Regions from separate parts of the Clostridium pasteurianum DSM 525 genome, predicted to be linked through region 2. Evidence: a T-box and tRNA genes for the amino acid it is inferred to sense, from the RefSeq annotation. Region 2 holds a T-box; the other holds one or more tRNA genes.
The links. A T-box is a leader RNA that pairs with one kind of tRNA and senses whether it is charged. The one in region 2 lies ahead of ileS (isoleucine--tRNA ligase), so its partner is inferred to be a tRNA-Ile.
Positions count from the first base shown of each region.

Region 1 (7,707 bases), 140 kb from region 2:
AAACCAGCAATTCTTTAGATTTTAAGAAATTAAAATTGAGAGTAACAAACTCTTCATTGAGAAGAGAAGCGATGAGCTAACATCAAACTTATAAATTGAGAGTTTGATCCTGGCTCAGGACGAACGCTGGCGGCGTGCTTAACACATGCAAGTCGAGCGAGAAACCTTCGGGTTTCTAGCGGCGGACGGGTGAGTAACACGTGGGTAACCTGCCTCAAAGAGGGGAATAGCCTCCCGAAAGGGAGATTAATACCGCATAATATTAAAGTTTCACATGGAGCTTTAATTAAAGGAGTAATCCGCTTTGAGATGGACCCGCGGCGCATTAGCTAGTTGGAGAGGTAACGGCTCACCAAGGCGACGATGCGTAGCCGACCTGAGAGGGTGATCGGCCACATTGGAACTGAGACACGGTCCAGACTCCTACGGGAGGCAGCAGTGGGGAATATTGCACAATGGGCGAAAGCCTGATGCAGCAACGCCGCGTGAGTGATGACGGTCTTCGGATTGTAAAGCTCTGTCTTTTGGGACGATAATGACGGTACCAAAGGAGGAAGCCACGGCTAACTACGTGCCAGCAGCCGCGGTAATACGTAGGTGGCAAGCGTTGTCCGGATTTACTGGGCGTAAAGGATGTGTAGGCGGATACTTAAGTGAGATGTGAAAGCCCCGGGCTCAACCTGGGGACTGCATTTCAAACTGGGTATCTAGAGTGCAGGAGAGGAAAGCGGAATTCCTAGTGTAGCGGTGAAATGCGTAGAGATTAGGAAGAACATCAGTGGCGAAGGCGGCTTTCTGGACTGTAACTGACGCTGAGGCATGAAAGCGTGGGGAGCAAACAGGATTAGATACCCTGGTAGTCCACGCCGTAAACGATGAGTACTAGGTGTAGGAGGTATCGACTCCTTCTGTGCCGCAGTTAACACAATAAGTACTCCGCCTGGGAAGTACGGTCGCAAGATTAAAACTCAAAGGAATTGACGGGGGCCCGCACAAGCAGCGGAGCATGTGGTTTAATTCGAAGCAACGCGAAGAACCTTACCTAGACTTGACATCTCCTGAATAGCGTAGAGATACGTGAAGCCCTTCGGGGCAGGAAGACAGGTGGTGCATGGTTGTCGTCAGCTCGTGTCGTGAGATGTTGGGTTAAGTCCCGCAACGAGCGCAACCCTTATCATTAGTTGCTACCATTAAGTTGAGCACTCTAGTGAGACTGCCCGGGTTAACCGGGAGGAAGGCGGGGATGACGTCAAATCATCATGCCCCTTATGTCTAGGGCTACACACGTGCTACAATGGTGAGAACAACGAGATGCAATACCGTGAGGTGGAGCTAAACTTGAAAACTCATCCCAGTTCGGATTGCAGGCTGAAATTCGCCTGCATGAAGTTGGAGTTGCTAGTAATCGCGAATCAGAATGTCGCGGTGAATACGTTCCCGGGCCTTGTACACACCGCCCGTCACACCATGAGAGCTGGTAACACCCAAAGTCCGTGAGGTAACCTTTATGGGGCCAGCGGCCGAAGGTGGGATTAGTGATTGGGGTGAAGTCGTAACAAGGTAGCCGTAGGAGAACCTGCGGCTGGATCACCTCCTTTCTAAGGAGTAATTGCAGCAGGATAACTGTTGTATACATTGGTTTCTTACTCTTGTCTCTGTTTAATTTTGAGAGATTATAGATTATGATTGGAATTATTAAAGTCGTAATTATTATCTTTTATAATGGGCTTATAGCTCAGCTGGTTAGAGCGCACGCCTGATAAGCGTGAGGTCGATGGTTCGAGTCCATTTAAGCCCACCATTTTGGAGTAATATCCAAAGTAAAATGTACTTTGAAAATTGCATAGAGAAACAAAGTAAAGTAAAAAATAATCCTTTGTATAATATGATTTTAATCGAAAGATTGAAATTAAAACAAATAAAGACTAAACTCTAAAAGGCTAACGCCTAAAAGAGTAACAAGGTCAAGCTACAAAGGGCGCATGGTGAATGCCTTGGCACTAGAAGTCGAAGAAGGACGTGACAAGCTGCGATAAGCTTCGGGTAGGCGCAAATAGCCTGTGATCCGGAGATTTCCGAATGGGGCAACCCACATGTTTAACGACATGTACTGTATACTGAATTCATAGGTATATGGAGACATACCCGGGGAACTGAAACATCTAAGTACCCGGAGGAAGAGAAAGAAATATCGATTTTCTTAGTAGCGGCGAGCGAAAAGGAATCAGCCCAAACCAGGGACTTTGTCCCTGGGGTTGTGGATAGATTATCACTGCATAATATCTTAACCGAAGAGTTCTGGAAAGCTCTACCGCAGAAGGTAATAGTCCTGTAGGTTAAAAGAGAAAATTGCAAGATCTAATCCAGAGTACCACGAGACACGTGAAACCTTGTGGGAAGCTGGGAGGACCACCTCCCAAGGCTAAATACTAACTAGTGACCGATAGTGAAGCAGTACCGTGAGGGAAAGGTGAAAAGAACCCCGGAAGGGGAGTGAAATAGAACCTGAAACCGTGTGCCTACAACCGGTCGTAGCACTTTTTATGTGTGACGACGTGCTTTTTGTAGAACGAGCCAGCGAGTTACGGTATGCAGCAAGGTTAAGCACTTATGGTGCGCAGCCGAAGGGAAACCAAGTCTTAACAGGGCGACTAGTTGCATGCTGTAGACCCGAAACCGGGTGACCTATCCATGGCCAGGTTGAAGCGGAAGTAAAATTCCGTGGAGGACCGAACCACATTGGTGTTGAAAAACCATGGGATGAGCTGTGGATAGCGGAGAAATTCCAATCGAACTCGGAGATAGCTGGTTCTCCTCGAAATAGCTTTAGGGCTAGCGTCGATTAATTGAGTTATGGAGGTAGAGCACTGAATGAGGTAGGGGCTGACAACAGTTACTGAACTCTATCAAACTCCGAATGCCATATACTTTTATTTCGGCAGTCAGACTGCGAATGATAAGATCCGTAGTCAAAAGGGAAACAGCCCAGATCATCAGCTAAGGTCCCAAAGTGTAAGTTAAGTGGTAAAGGATGTGGGATTTCTAAGACAACTAGGATGTTGGCTCAGAAGCAGCCACTCATTTAAAGAGTGCGTAATAGCTCACTAGTCAAGAGATCCTGCGCCGAAAATGTCCGGGGCTAAAACTTACCACCGAAGCTATGGGCTCGTAAGAGCGGTAGAGGAGCTTCCTGCACCGGTTGAAGTCGTACCGTAAGGAGCGGTGGACAGTGCAGGAGTGAGTATGCTGGCATAAGTAGCGAGAACTAAGTGAGAATCTTAGTGGTCGAAAACCTAAGGTTTCCTGAGGAAGGCTCGTCCGCTCAGGGTTAGTCGGGTCCTAAGCCGAGGCCGAAAGGCGTAGGTGATGGATAATCGGTTGATATTCCGATACCACCTTTCTCCGTTATGAGAGATGGGGTGACGCAGAAGGATAAGATGTGCGCACTATTGGATGTGCGTCTAAGCACTAAGACGTGCAGGCTGGCAAATCCGCCTGATTAGTCAAGGTGTTATGGGGAGCTAATTTTTAGCGAAGTATCTGATTTCACACTGCCAAGAAAAGCCTCTATCAAGGAAAAAGGTGCCCGTACCGCAAACCGACACAGGTAGGTGAGGAGAGAATCCTAAGACCATCGGAAGAATCGTTGTTAAGGAACTCGGCAAATTGACCCCGTAACTTCGGGAGAAGGGGTGCCTGCTTTTAGCAGGCCGCAGAGGATAGGCCCAAGCAACTGTTTAGCAAAAACACAGGTCTCTGCTAAAGCGAAAGCTGATGTATAGGGGCTGACGCCTGCCCGGTGCTGGAAGGTTAAGGGGATCCGTAAGAGTAATCGAAGCGGTGAACTTAAGCCCCAGTAAACGGCGGCCGTAACTATAACGGTCCTAAGGTAGCGAAATTCCTTGTCGGGTAAGTTCCGACCCGCACGAATGGCGTAATGATTTGGGCACTGTCTCAACAACGAATCCGGCGAAATTGTAGTGCAAGTGAAGATGCTTGCTACCCGCGATTGGACGGAAAGACCCCGTAGAGCTTTACTGTAGTTTAGCATTGAGTTTCGGTATTGTCTGTACAGGATAGGTGGGAGACTGGGATACAGTGGCGTCAGCTGCTGAGGAGTCGACCTTGGGATACCACCCTGACAGTACTGGAATTCTAACCGGAGGCCATGAAGCTGGTCACGGGACATTGCTAGATGGGCAGTTTGACTGGGGCGGTCGCCTCCTAAAAAGTAACGGAGGCGCCCAAAGGTTCCCTCAGCGCGGTTGGAAATCGCGCGAAGAGTGCAAAGGCAAAAGGGAGCCTGACTGCGACACAAACAAGTGGAGCAGGGACGAAAGTCGGGCTTAGTGATCCGGTGGTTCCTCGTGGGAGGGCCATCGCTCAACGGATAAAAGCTACCTCGGGGATAACAGGCTGATCTCCCCCAAGAGTCCACATCGACGGGGAGGTTTGGCACCTCGATGTCGGCTCGTCGCATCCTGGGGCTGAAGTAGGTCCCAAGGGTTGGGCTGTTCGCCCATTAAAGCGGCACGCGAGCTGGGTTCAGAACGTCGTGAGACAGTTCGGTCCCTATCCGTCGCGGGCGTAGGAAATTTGAGAGGAGCTGTCCTTAGTACGAGAGGACCGGGATGGACTGACCTCTGGTGCACCAGTTGTCACGCCAGTGGCACAGCTGGGTAGCTATGTCGGGAAGGGATAAACGCTGAAAGCATCTAAGCGTGAAGCCCACCTCAAGATAAGATTTCCCATAGCGTAAGCTAGTAAGACCCCTGAAAGAACATCAGGTTGATAGGTCAGAGGTGTAAGTGCAGTAATGTATTCAGCTGACTGATACTAATAGGTCGAGGGCTTGACCAAAATAAAATGAAGAAATAAAATTACTTTACCAGTTACTATGCAATTTTGAGAGTACAATTTTTTAGTTAAAAATTAAGAATTAAGAGTTAAGAATTTAGGAAAAAACTCCTAAGGAGTTTTAAAAGATTAAATTAAAGGAATTCCATAGGAATTTCATCAATAACTCTCAACTTTTAACTATTCACTCTTAACTTAATATATCCAGTGTCTATGACTTAGAGGTAACACTCCTTCCCATTCCGAACAGGCAGGTTAAGCTCTAATGTGCTGATGGTACTGCAGGGGAAGCCCTGTGGAAGAGTAGGTCGACGCTGGGTTATGTGGCCAATTAGCTCAGTCGGTAGAGCAGAGGACTGAAAATCCTCGTGTCTCTGGTTCGATTCCAGAATTGGCCACCAAAAAGAATCTATCTTAGAATGTACATATATTCTAAGATAGATTCTTTTTTCTTTATTATTAAAAATTAGATTTTAATAAATAAGTGTATCTTCAAGTAATATTTATTACTTTTGAGACCTCCCTAATTATATTTATATAAGTATACTTCAATTATATTATTCAATATTTTTAAGTAAATCATCTATATGGCCATCAACTTTTACTTTTCTATAAATTTTTTTAATATAACCTTTTTCATTTATTATAAAAGTACTACGTTCAATACCTATTTTCTTTTTACCGAACATATTTTTTTCTTTTAATACTCCGTATAGATTACATATTTTTTCTTCACTATCTGATAATAATATATAGGGTATATTTAATTTTTTTATAAATTTATCATGTGAGTCTAATGAATCTCTACTAACGCCTAGAATTATAGCATTTAGTTTTTTGAAATCTTCACTTTTTTCGATAAAACATACTGCTTCTTTAGAACAACCGGGTGTATTATCTTTTGGATAAAAATATAATATTATTTTTTTACCTAGATAATCACTTAATCTATGTTGTTGTCTATCTGAACCTTCTAGAGAAAAATCTGGTGCAATTGAACCTTCTATTATATCCATTTATATCACCACTTTATATATTTTTACCTATTGTACAATAATAGAAATAAAAAATCAACATTATATATTATTGCATAGAATATATATAAAGCATGTATAAACTAAAAATATTATATCTAAAATAAAGCACTATAAAATTTACATATTATAAATTTATAGTGTTTTATTTTAATCTATAATGGGAAAAATAAGTTTTAAATATCTATTACTTAATTATTGTGGGATAGTTTAGAGCGTTTTGTATATTTTTTTGAATTTGAATCAGTACCAATTTTTTCTCCATTTTCAATACCTATACTTCCTCCATTTTTAAAAAATATCTTTCTTAGTTCAGGATTAGATTTTGGTTTAGTTTTATTTAAATTTTTATTGTTATCCATTTTTTATCTCTCCTTAAGTATTTTAATGAAATTTTATATTAAATATTGAATTAATATATTCAATATTATTTTAACCAAAATGTTTTCTTAATATAGTAAGAAATAATTTGAAAACTTATTTTAATAATTGATTTTACAAATAGTAGAATTTTTAATTAGTAAATTGTATTATATAATAAGTATTAAAAAGGTGGGATATAAATGAAAACTATAGCAGCATTTTTTGATATAGATGGAACATTATATAGAGAAGCACTTATAGCAGAAGTATTTAAAAAACTTATAAAATATGAAATAATTGAGGAAAGAACTTGGTTTGAAGAAGTAAAACCTGAGTATGAAAAATGGGATATAAGAATAGGTAATTATGATAACTATTTATTAAAGATGGCAGAAATATATGTAAGAGCTATAAAAGGATTGCATAAATCCCAAGTTGAATTTATAGCAAAGCAAGTTGTTTCTCAAAAAGGAGATAGAGTATACACATACACTAGAGATAGAATAAAGTGGCATAAAGAAAGAGGACATAAAATAATAACAATATCAGGTAGTCCCTTAGAATTAGTAAAGGAGATGTCACTTAAGCATGGATTTGATGATTATAGAGGAGCAAAGTATTTATTAAAAGGAGATATATATACAGGAGAATTTATACCCATGTGGGATAGTAATAGTAAAAGAAAAGCTATTAGTGATTTAAGTAAACTTTATAATATTGATTTAAGTAAATCTTATGCCTATGGAGATACTTCTGGTGATTTAACTATGTTAGATGCTGTAAGCTATCCCACTTGTATAAACCCAACTAGGGAACTGCTACAAAAAATATTGTTAGATGAGCCACTTGGGAAAAAAATAAATATAGTAGTAGAGCGAAAGGATATGATATACAAACTTAATATGAATTGCATTAAATCTAATATATAAATTGGTACGTATTTATTATTTTTTAAGTTAATTATAATAAGATTTATATTATAGATATCTGATTATAAATACAAATTTATCATTTGAAAATATGAAATTTAAATATGTATGATCAATAAGTGAAAGGTGATTTACATGAATAAACAAAATCTAAGTAAATTAAAGAGATCTTTTTTAAAGAAAGATATTGATATAAGCGGAAGAGATGAATTCTTTAACTCTTCAGTTTTAATTCCGTTGATTTTAATACAAGATGAATATCATCTTGTATTTCAAAAAAGAAATAAAAATATAAGTCAAGGCGGAGAAGTTTGTTTTCCAGGAGGAAAATTTGATGATAAACTTGACAAAAATTCATTGGAAACAGCGATAAGAGAAATTTATGAAGAGTTTAACTTAAAAAAGGAAAAAATAGATGTTATAGGAAGAATGAATACAGTATTTTCGCCAATTGGGGCTATGGTTGATGGATATGTTGGTATATTAAATATTAGTAGTTTAGAAGAAATAAGAATTAATACTTC
Region 1 is NZ_CP009268.1:59,431-67,137, forward strand. It holds rRNA gene CLPA_RS00285 (16S ribosomal RNA) at 92-1,598, shown strand; tRNA gene CLPA_RS00290 (tRNA-Ile) at 1,725-1,801, shown strand; rRNA gene CLPA_RS00295 (23S ribosomal RNA) at 1,963-4,860, shown strand; rRNA gene rrf (5S ribosomal RNA) at 5,061-5,177, shown strand; tRNA gene CLPA_RS00305 (tRNA-Phe) at 5,183-5,258, shown strand; gene CLPA_RS00310 (peroxiredoxin) at 5,415-5,873, opposite strand; gene CLPA_RS21315 (hypothetical protein) at 6,083-6,253, opposite strand; gene CLPA_RS00315 (HAD-IB family hydrolase) at 6,455-7,183, shown strand; gene CLPA_RS00320 (NUDIX hydrolase) at 7,319-7,707, shown strand, end outside.
Region 1: it encodes a tRNA-Ile, which carries the amino acid that the T-box ahead of ileS (isoleucine--tRNA ligase) is inferred to sense. The anticodon was not compared.

Region 2 (7,707 bases):
AATCACCAGTAAAAGCTCTTAGGATAAAACCTCTGAAAATAGGAGATTTATCATTAGTGATACTTATAGGCTTTTTAGTAATACCTATCGCTTCTTTTTTAGGGCTTATAACAAACCTGGTATTTCACAATAATGTGGGAGATGTATTGAGTAAGATGAGCAGTTTGCCTCTTGGATTTATGATTGTAGTGGTAGCTCTAACTCCAGCTGTATGCGAGGAGATTACCATGAGAGGTGCTGTATTATCAGGATATAGGAAAATAGGTGTTCATAAGGCGGCAGTTATAACTGGTCTGCTATTTGGAATACTTCATCTAAATCCATCTCAATTTCTATATACCTTTGTCCTTGGAATAATACTGGCATATATGGTGAATGCAACGGGTTCTATTTTTTCTTCTATGATATGCCATTTTGTATTTAATGGATTCAACGTAATATCAGCCTGGAGAACTTTAAGAAATGGAGTAAAGCCTCCGGACATAACAACTCTTGATCCTAATTTACGAAATTCCATGTTTATTACTCTATTTATAGCTTCTATTATAAGTGTTGTAATTATAATTGCCATAATAAGAAAGCTTAAGAAAAACAATATGGGAAGTGTAGCTTCAGAGGATAGTAGAAATGATAATCTTTATGGCAGCAGCAGAGAAAGTTCAGAAGGTGTTTCAATAAACCCTGTAACAGCTTATTCGCCTATTATAGTAAGTGCAATTATATATTGTATATTCATATTTAATAATTATGTAAAGTTATAAAGTTTTCATAATTGACAAAATATTTATTGTAGAATATAATTTATTAATATGGAATAATTGAAAAGTTAATTTGATATAAAGGCTTTGATCAGGAAGAGTACTTAATTTTTATACTTAAAGAGAGTGGGAGTTGCTGTGAGCCCATAGTAGATACTTAGGGAAAATCACCTGTGAGCTGAGGACTGAAATTGAAAGTAAGTCTGTCCGTGTTATACGTTAAAATATAGGGTATGATTGTACCTGAATTTTACTATTTAGGTGGTATAGCGAATTAACTTCGTCCTATTGCGGATGAAGTTTTTTTATTCTATAAGGATTTATTTTATCAGCAATACTTTAGAATTTTAAAAAGTTGTTAATAATCTAAATATAATTTAGTTGTAATTTATACTAATTCATATAAAGTCATTGGAAGGGAGTTCTATATTATGTACAAAAAAGTGGATGGTTCTAAATCTTTTGTGGATATGGAAAAAGATGTACTAAAGCTTTGGCATGGGAAAGCAGTAATTAAAAAAAGTTTTGAATCTAATCAGGATGGTGAGTATTTTACTTTTTATGATGGACCACCTACGGCTAATGGAAAACCACATGTGGGTCATGTTATAACTAGAGTTATGAAGGATATTATTCCTAGATATAAAGTTATGAAGGGCTATAAGGTCTTAAGAAAGGCTGGATGGGATACTCACGGTCTTCCAGTAGAACTTGAAATAGAGAAAAAACTTGGAATTTCAGGTAAGCCTCAGATTGAAGAGTATGGAGTTGAAAAGTTTGTTAAGGAATGTAAGGACAGTGTTTTTTCCTATGTGAGTCTTTGGAAGGATATGTCTGAGAAACTGGGATTCTGGGTGGATATGGATAATCCTTATGTAACTTATCATAATGATTATATAGAATCTGTCTGGTGGGCATTAAAGACTATGTGGGATAAAGGACTTTTATACAAAGGTCATAAAATAGTACCTTATTGCCCAAGGTGCGGAACAGCATTATCTTCTCACGAAGTTGCTCAAGGGTATAAGGACGTAAAAGAAGCTACAGCCTTTGTAAAATTTAAAGTTAAAAATGAAGATAAATATATACTGGCATGGACAACAACGCCTTGGACTTTGCCTAGTAATGTAGCTCTTGCAATAAATAGAGCTTACACTTATGTGGAAGTCATAAATAATGATGAACATTTAATTCTTGCTAAGGATCTTTTGAAGGTGCTTGAAGGGGAATATGAAATAGTAAGGGAATTCAAAGGTGAAGAACTTTTAGGAACGGAATATGAACAGTTATTTAAGTTTGAAACTCCAAAGGAAAAAGCTTTCTATGTAGTCCATGGAGATTTTGTAACTTTATCTGATGGTACTGGAATAGTTCATATAGCACCAGCCTATGGTGAAGACGATAATCTGCTTGGTAAAAAATATGGATTACCACTAATAAACTTAGTAGATTTAGAAGGAAAATTTGTAGATGCTGTTGAGCCTTGGAAAGGATTATTTGTTAAAAAAGCTGATCCTAAAATACTTGAGTATATGAAAGAGAAGGGAACTCTTTATAAATCAGAGAAGTTCACTCACTCTTATCCTCACTGTTGGAGATGTGATACACCGCTTCTCTATTATCCAAAGGATAGCTGGTTTGTAAAAATGACTTCATTGAGGGATAAACTTCTTGAAAATAACAATAAGATTAACTGGTATCCTGATAACATCAGAACAGGAAGATTTGGTAAATTCCTTGAAAATGTTATTGACTGGGGAATAAGCCGTGATAGATATTGGGGGACACCTCTTCCAATCTGGGATTGTGAATGCGGTCATAGAGAATGTATAGGAAGTATAGAAGAACTTAAAGCTAAGGGTATAAATGTACCGGAAAATATTGAGCTTCATAAGCCATATATAGATGAAGTTAAATTAACTTGTTCAGTATGCGGAAAGCCAATGACAAGAACACAGGAAGTTATTGATTGCTGGTTTGATTCTGGTTCTATGCCTTTTGCACAGCATCATTATCCTTTTGAAAACAAGAAGTTATTTGAAGATAATTTTCCTGCTCAATTTATATCAGAAGCAGTGGATCAGACAAGAGGATGGTTTTATACTCTTTTAGCTATATCCACAGCTATATTTGATACAAATTCCTTTGAAAATTGTGTGGTTTTAGGCCATGTACTTGATAAGCACGGCTTAAAGATGTCAAAGCATAAGGGTAACGTGGTAGATCCTTTTGAAGTACTTGAACATCAAGGGGCAGATGCGGCAAGATGGCATTTTTATACTTCCAGTGCTCCTTGGCTTCCAACAAGATTTTCAGAAGAAGATGTAGCTGAAACTCAGAGAAAGTTCTTGAGTACTCTTTGGAATGTATATTCTTTCTATGTACTATATGCTGAAATAGATCAATTTAATCCTTTAGAGTATAAGGATTTTGTATCTGAAAATGTTATGGACAAATGGATTGTATCAAAGCTTAATACTTTAATTAAAGAAGTGGATGAAGATTTAAATACTTATAAGATAACTCAAGGTGCATTAGCTATTGAAAATTTTGTAGATGAACTTTCAAATTGGTATGTAAGAAGAAACAGATCAAGATACTGGACTACAGAACTTACAGAAGATAAGATAGGAGCATATACTACGCTTTATAATGTACTAGTGAATTTAAGCAAGGTAGCAGCACCATTTATACCATTTATGACAGAACAAATTTATCAAAGCTTAGTGGTAGCTTTAGATCCTAAGGCTAAAGAAAGTGTTCACTTATGTAATTGGCCTGAATACAATGAAAAATTTGTAGATAAGGATTTAGAAAATGATATGGACTTAGCTTACAAACTTGTTAAGCTTGGAAGAAGTGCAAGAAATGGAGCTAATATAAAGAACAGACAGCCTCTTGGAGAAATGCTTTTGAGTACAAAGGCTATACCAGCTTATTATGGTGATATAATAAAAGATGAATTGAATATAAAAGAAATTGTATTTGGTGCAGATCTTTCAAAATATGTTAATTTTGAAATAAAACCTAATTTGCCTGTACTTGGAAAGGCTTATGGAAAGTTGATACCAGGTATAAGAAAAGCAATAGCTGAAAGAGATCAGATGAGCCTTGCAAAGGCTGTAAATTCTGGAGAAACTGTAAAGATAGAAGTACAGGGAACAGAAATAGAGCTTAACAGCAGTAATCTGCTAGTAACAATGCAGGGATTGGAAGGTTTTGCTTTTGCAGGAGAAGGAGAACTTGGTGTAGTACTGGAAACTACTATAACTCCAGAATTGCAGGAAGAAGGATACGTAAGAGAAATATTAAGTAAGATTCAGAATATGAGAAAAGAAAGCGGCTTTGAGGTTGCAGATAAAATAGTTATCTATGCAGATAAAAATGATAAATTAGAAGCTGTAATTAAAAAATATGAGGATTCCATAAAGAAGGAAACTCTTGCTAATAATATTATATATAATTCAGAAAGAGAGTATTCTGAGTACAATATTAATGGAGAAGTTTTAAATCTATCAGTAGAAAAAAGTATTTAAATTACATTAATAGTGATTTTTTAGAAATATTAAGTTATAATTAGATAAAGCTATGTTTATAATAAACATAGCTTTATCTTTAAAATATTATTAATATTGATTATTATGAAAAAATAAATTAATTATACCTATTAAATATGAGATATTAGTTATACAAAAAATTCCGTTTATATTGTATACGTTTTATAATAAAATAACAAAATTAACAATAAAAGTAAGGGGTTGGTGCTAAATGGCAGCTTCAATAAAAGATGTAGCTAAAGAGGCGGGAGTTTCTATTGCCACAGTTTCAAGAGTTTTAAATGATGTAGATGTAGTAAATGAGGAAACTAAGAAAAAGGTTAGAGAGGCAATAAAGAAGCTTGATTACAGACCTAATATTGTAGCTAGAAGTTTAAAGACTCAGAGAACAAGAACTATAGGTATAATTGTACCGGATATTTCTAGTCAATTTTATCCTGAAGTAGTTAGAGGTGCAGAAGATGTATCTAACATCTATAACTACAATGTTATACTCTGCAATACAGATATGGATCATGAAAAAGAAATAGAATACTTGAGAGTATTGAGAGAAAAGATGGTAGATGGAGTTATATATATGAGCAACTGCCTTCAAGAGGATATCATAAAAATGTTAAAAGATTTATCCTTACCTACAGTATTAGTTGAGACAAGAGGAAAAGACTATGGATTTCCAAGCGTAACTATAGATAATGAGAAAGCAGGATATGATGCTACAGAATTTCTTATTAAAAAGGGAAATAAAAAAATTGCATATATAGGTGTAAATCCAGCTACAGAAAATGCCAGTGGTCTTAGAGTTAATGGATATAAAAAGGCCTTAGAGGACAATGGGTTAAAATATGATGAAAATCTAGTACAATTTGGCGGATTAAAGGCAGCTGATGGAAGAGATGGTATGGAAGCTATTTTGAGTAAAACAAAAATAGATGCAGTATTCTGTGCCAGTGATGAAATAGCTATGGGAGTTATTAATACCTTAAGGGATAATAATATAAAAGTACCAGAAGATGTAGATGTGGTAGGATTTGATAACATATATGCTTCTTCTATTTATTATCCAAAGCTTACTACAGTAGAACAGCCTATGTATGACATGGGATCTGTAGGTATGAGAATGCTCATAAAAATAATTAATAAATCAGAGCTTGAAGACGAGCATATAGTATTGGATTATAAAATAATTGAAAGAGATACCTGCAAAAAATAAGTGGTATCAAAGAGTACGCAGCTGCTCTTTGATACCTTTTACTTTTGTATTATAATTAAAACAATAAATTGTAAGGAGTAAAATTAATGGAAGATAAACTGCATATTCCTCAAATGTTTTTAATAGGATCTTCAGGGCGTAATAGCGGAAAAACAACTCTTGCAGTTAACTTTATTAATCAATGGAAAGATAAAATCCCTGTAATAGCACTAAAAGTTACAACTATAGAGAAAAAAGATGGAAAATGTCCAAGAGGGGGACAGGGCTGTGGAGTTTGTACAAATATTCATGAGAATTTCCAATTAATAGAGGAAAAAAATATAAATTCTAATAAGGATACCTCTCTTTTGCTGTCTTCAGGGGCTGAAAGGGTATTTTGGCTTAAGGTTCTAAAGAATTATATTTATGATGGGATAAAATCGTTTTTATCTAACATTCCAGAAAATGCTCTTATAATCTGTGAATCCAACAGCTTGCGTAAAATCGTTAGACCAGGAGTATTTATAATGCTTAAAAACAGCAAAGATGTCAGTATTAAAAAATCTGCCAGAGAAGTTATGGATAAAGCTGACTTGATTTTGGAAGGAGATTTTTTAGATATTATTGATGAAGTAGTTAAAAAGGTTAGTGTAGAAAGAATAAATGGATCTTTTAGTGTAAATATAAAATAGACTAATATGAATAAATTTTATTTGAATAAAATTATAGAATGATATATAAAACTAAAAAAATTTTACATATCATTCTATAGTTTTGTTGTTTTTATTTTGTTATATCTTTATTCCAAAACACATCTTTTTTTAGATATACAAATATAAGCATTAGTACAGGTAGTATAAAGGATGCTAAAGTTATTGGTTTAAATCCATTTGAGGAAATACTATAGGCAATATCAGCAATTGTAATAATAAAATAGATATAAACACCAATAGATTGTTTAAGTAATATTAATATTAATGATATCACTAATACTATGGATAGTATCAAATTTATAGTTATTTCAGTAGGATTAGTTGAAGCTAATGCATTTCTAACTTCTTCATTGGCAGAATTACTTGTAATTAATATGATTATACTTCCACATATGGATAAAATATATAATATCATATTGATAATTACTATGGTAAGTAATCCACCTCCTAATTTTTTAGGTTCAGTATTTTCCATGACATATTCCCCCCCTTCATAATAATTTATTTAATGGTTTATAGGATTATTCCATAAAGATTCATTAGGACAAACCTAGTTTTATTGTAAGATATATTAAATTATATGTAAATACATATGTCATAAACGGTTAAAATTCAGTCATTAAAGCTGTAAAATATCCATAAATTTACACAAATAAGTTCTTAATATAGTTTTTTGATAGTTAAAATTATTTAGGTGCATATAGATCTTTAATATTAGATAATATAGTTTGCAATATTATCTTTGTTATTTTATATATAAGTATTTTCTACAGTTGATTTTGGAGTATAAAACTTCCATATAAAAATAAAGATTATAATAATTACTAAGGTAACTGTAAGTCCACCTTCAGGGCCAAAGCTGCCGCCATTTATTATATTGGAAGAAGTATTTCTAACAGTATATATTCCATTAGTCTCATTACCACTTACAAGAAATCCAAATACATTACCCTCAAAATAATTCCAGGTTGTATGAAAGCCTATGGACATCCACAAATTTTTTGATTTGATAGCCATATACAGAGCTAAAAGGGCAAATAAGAATAGATTTACATAGCCCAGAAAACTGATTCCAGCATTAAAGGAGTGCATAGCGGCAAATATAATGGATGATACCACAATTGCTATCCACTTGTTAGTGGATTGTCTGAGCACTGTAAAGCAGTAACCTCTTGCAAACATTTCTTCATTTATACCAACAAAAATAAATAATATAAGTCCTGTTAAAGCAGATATACTAAAATTGGGGCTATAGAAAGAACCTATAAGCTTTATATTTCCAGTTGCGTACAATATAAAAAATACTAAGGTTAAAGCTACTCCTCCAAAGATTAATCCCAGTATAAGATCTCTGGAACCACGTCTTATATTAATTAAGCCAATATTCTTTATAGGTTTTTTATCGAACTTTTTCCAAAATATAAATATACTGATTATCATACAAATACATTGAGATAGCGTAGATATAAAGATTATAAACGAATTGAAAT
Region 2 is NZ_CP009268.1:201,755-209,461, forward strand. It holds gene CLPA_RS00945 (CPBP family intramembrane glutamic endopeptidase) at 1-761, shown strand, start outside; T-box leader at 837-1,049, shown strand; gene ileS (isoleucine--tRNA ligase) at 1,190-4,294, shown strand; gene CLPA_RS00955 (LacI family DNA-binding transcriptional regulator) at 4,527-5,525, shown strand; gene CLPA_RS00960 (hypothetical protein) at 5,612-6,196, shown strand; gene CLPA_RS00965 (hypothetical protein) at 6,288-6,692, opposite strand; gene CLPA_RS00970 (CPBP family intramembrane glutamic endopeptidase) at 6,968-7,707, opposite strand, start outside.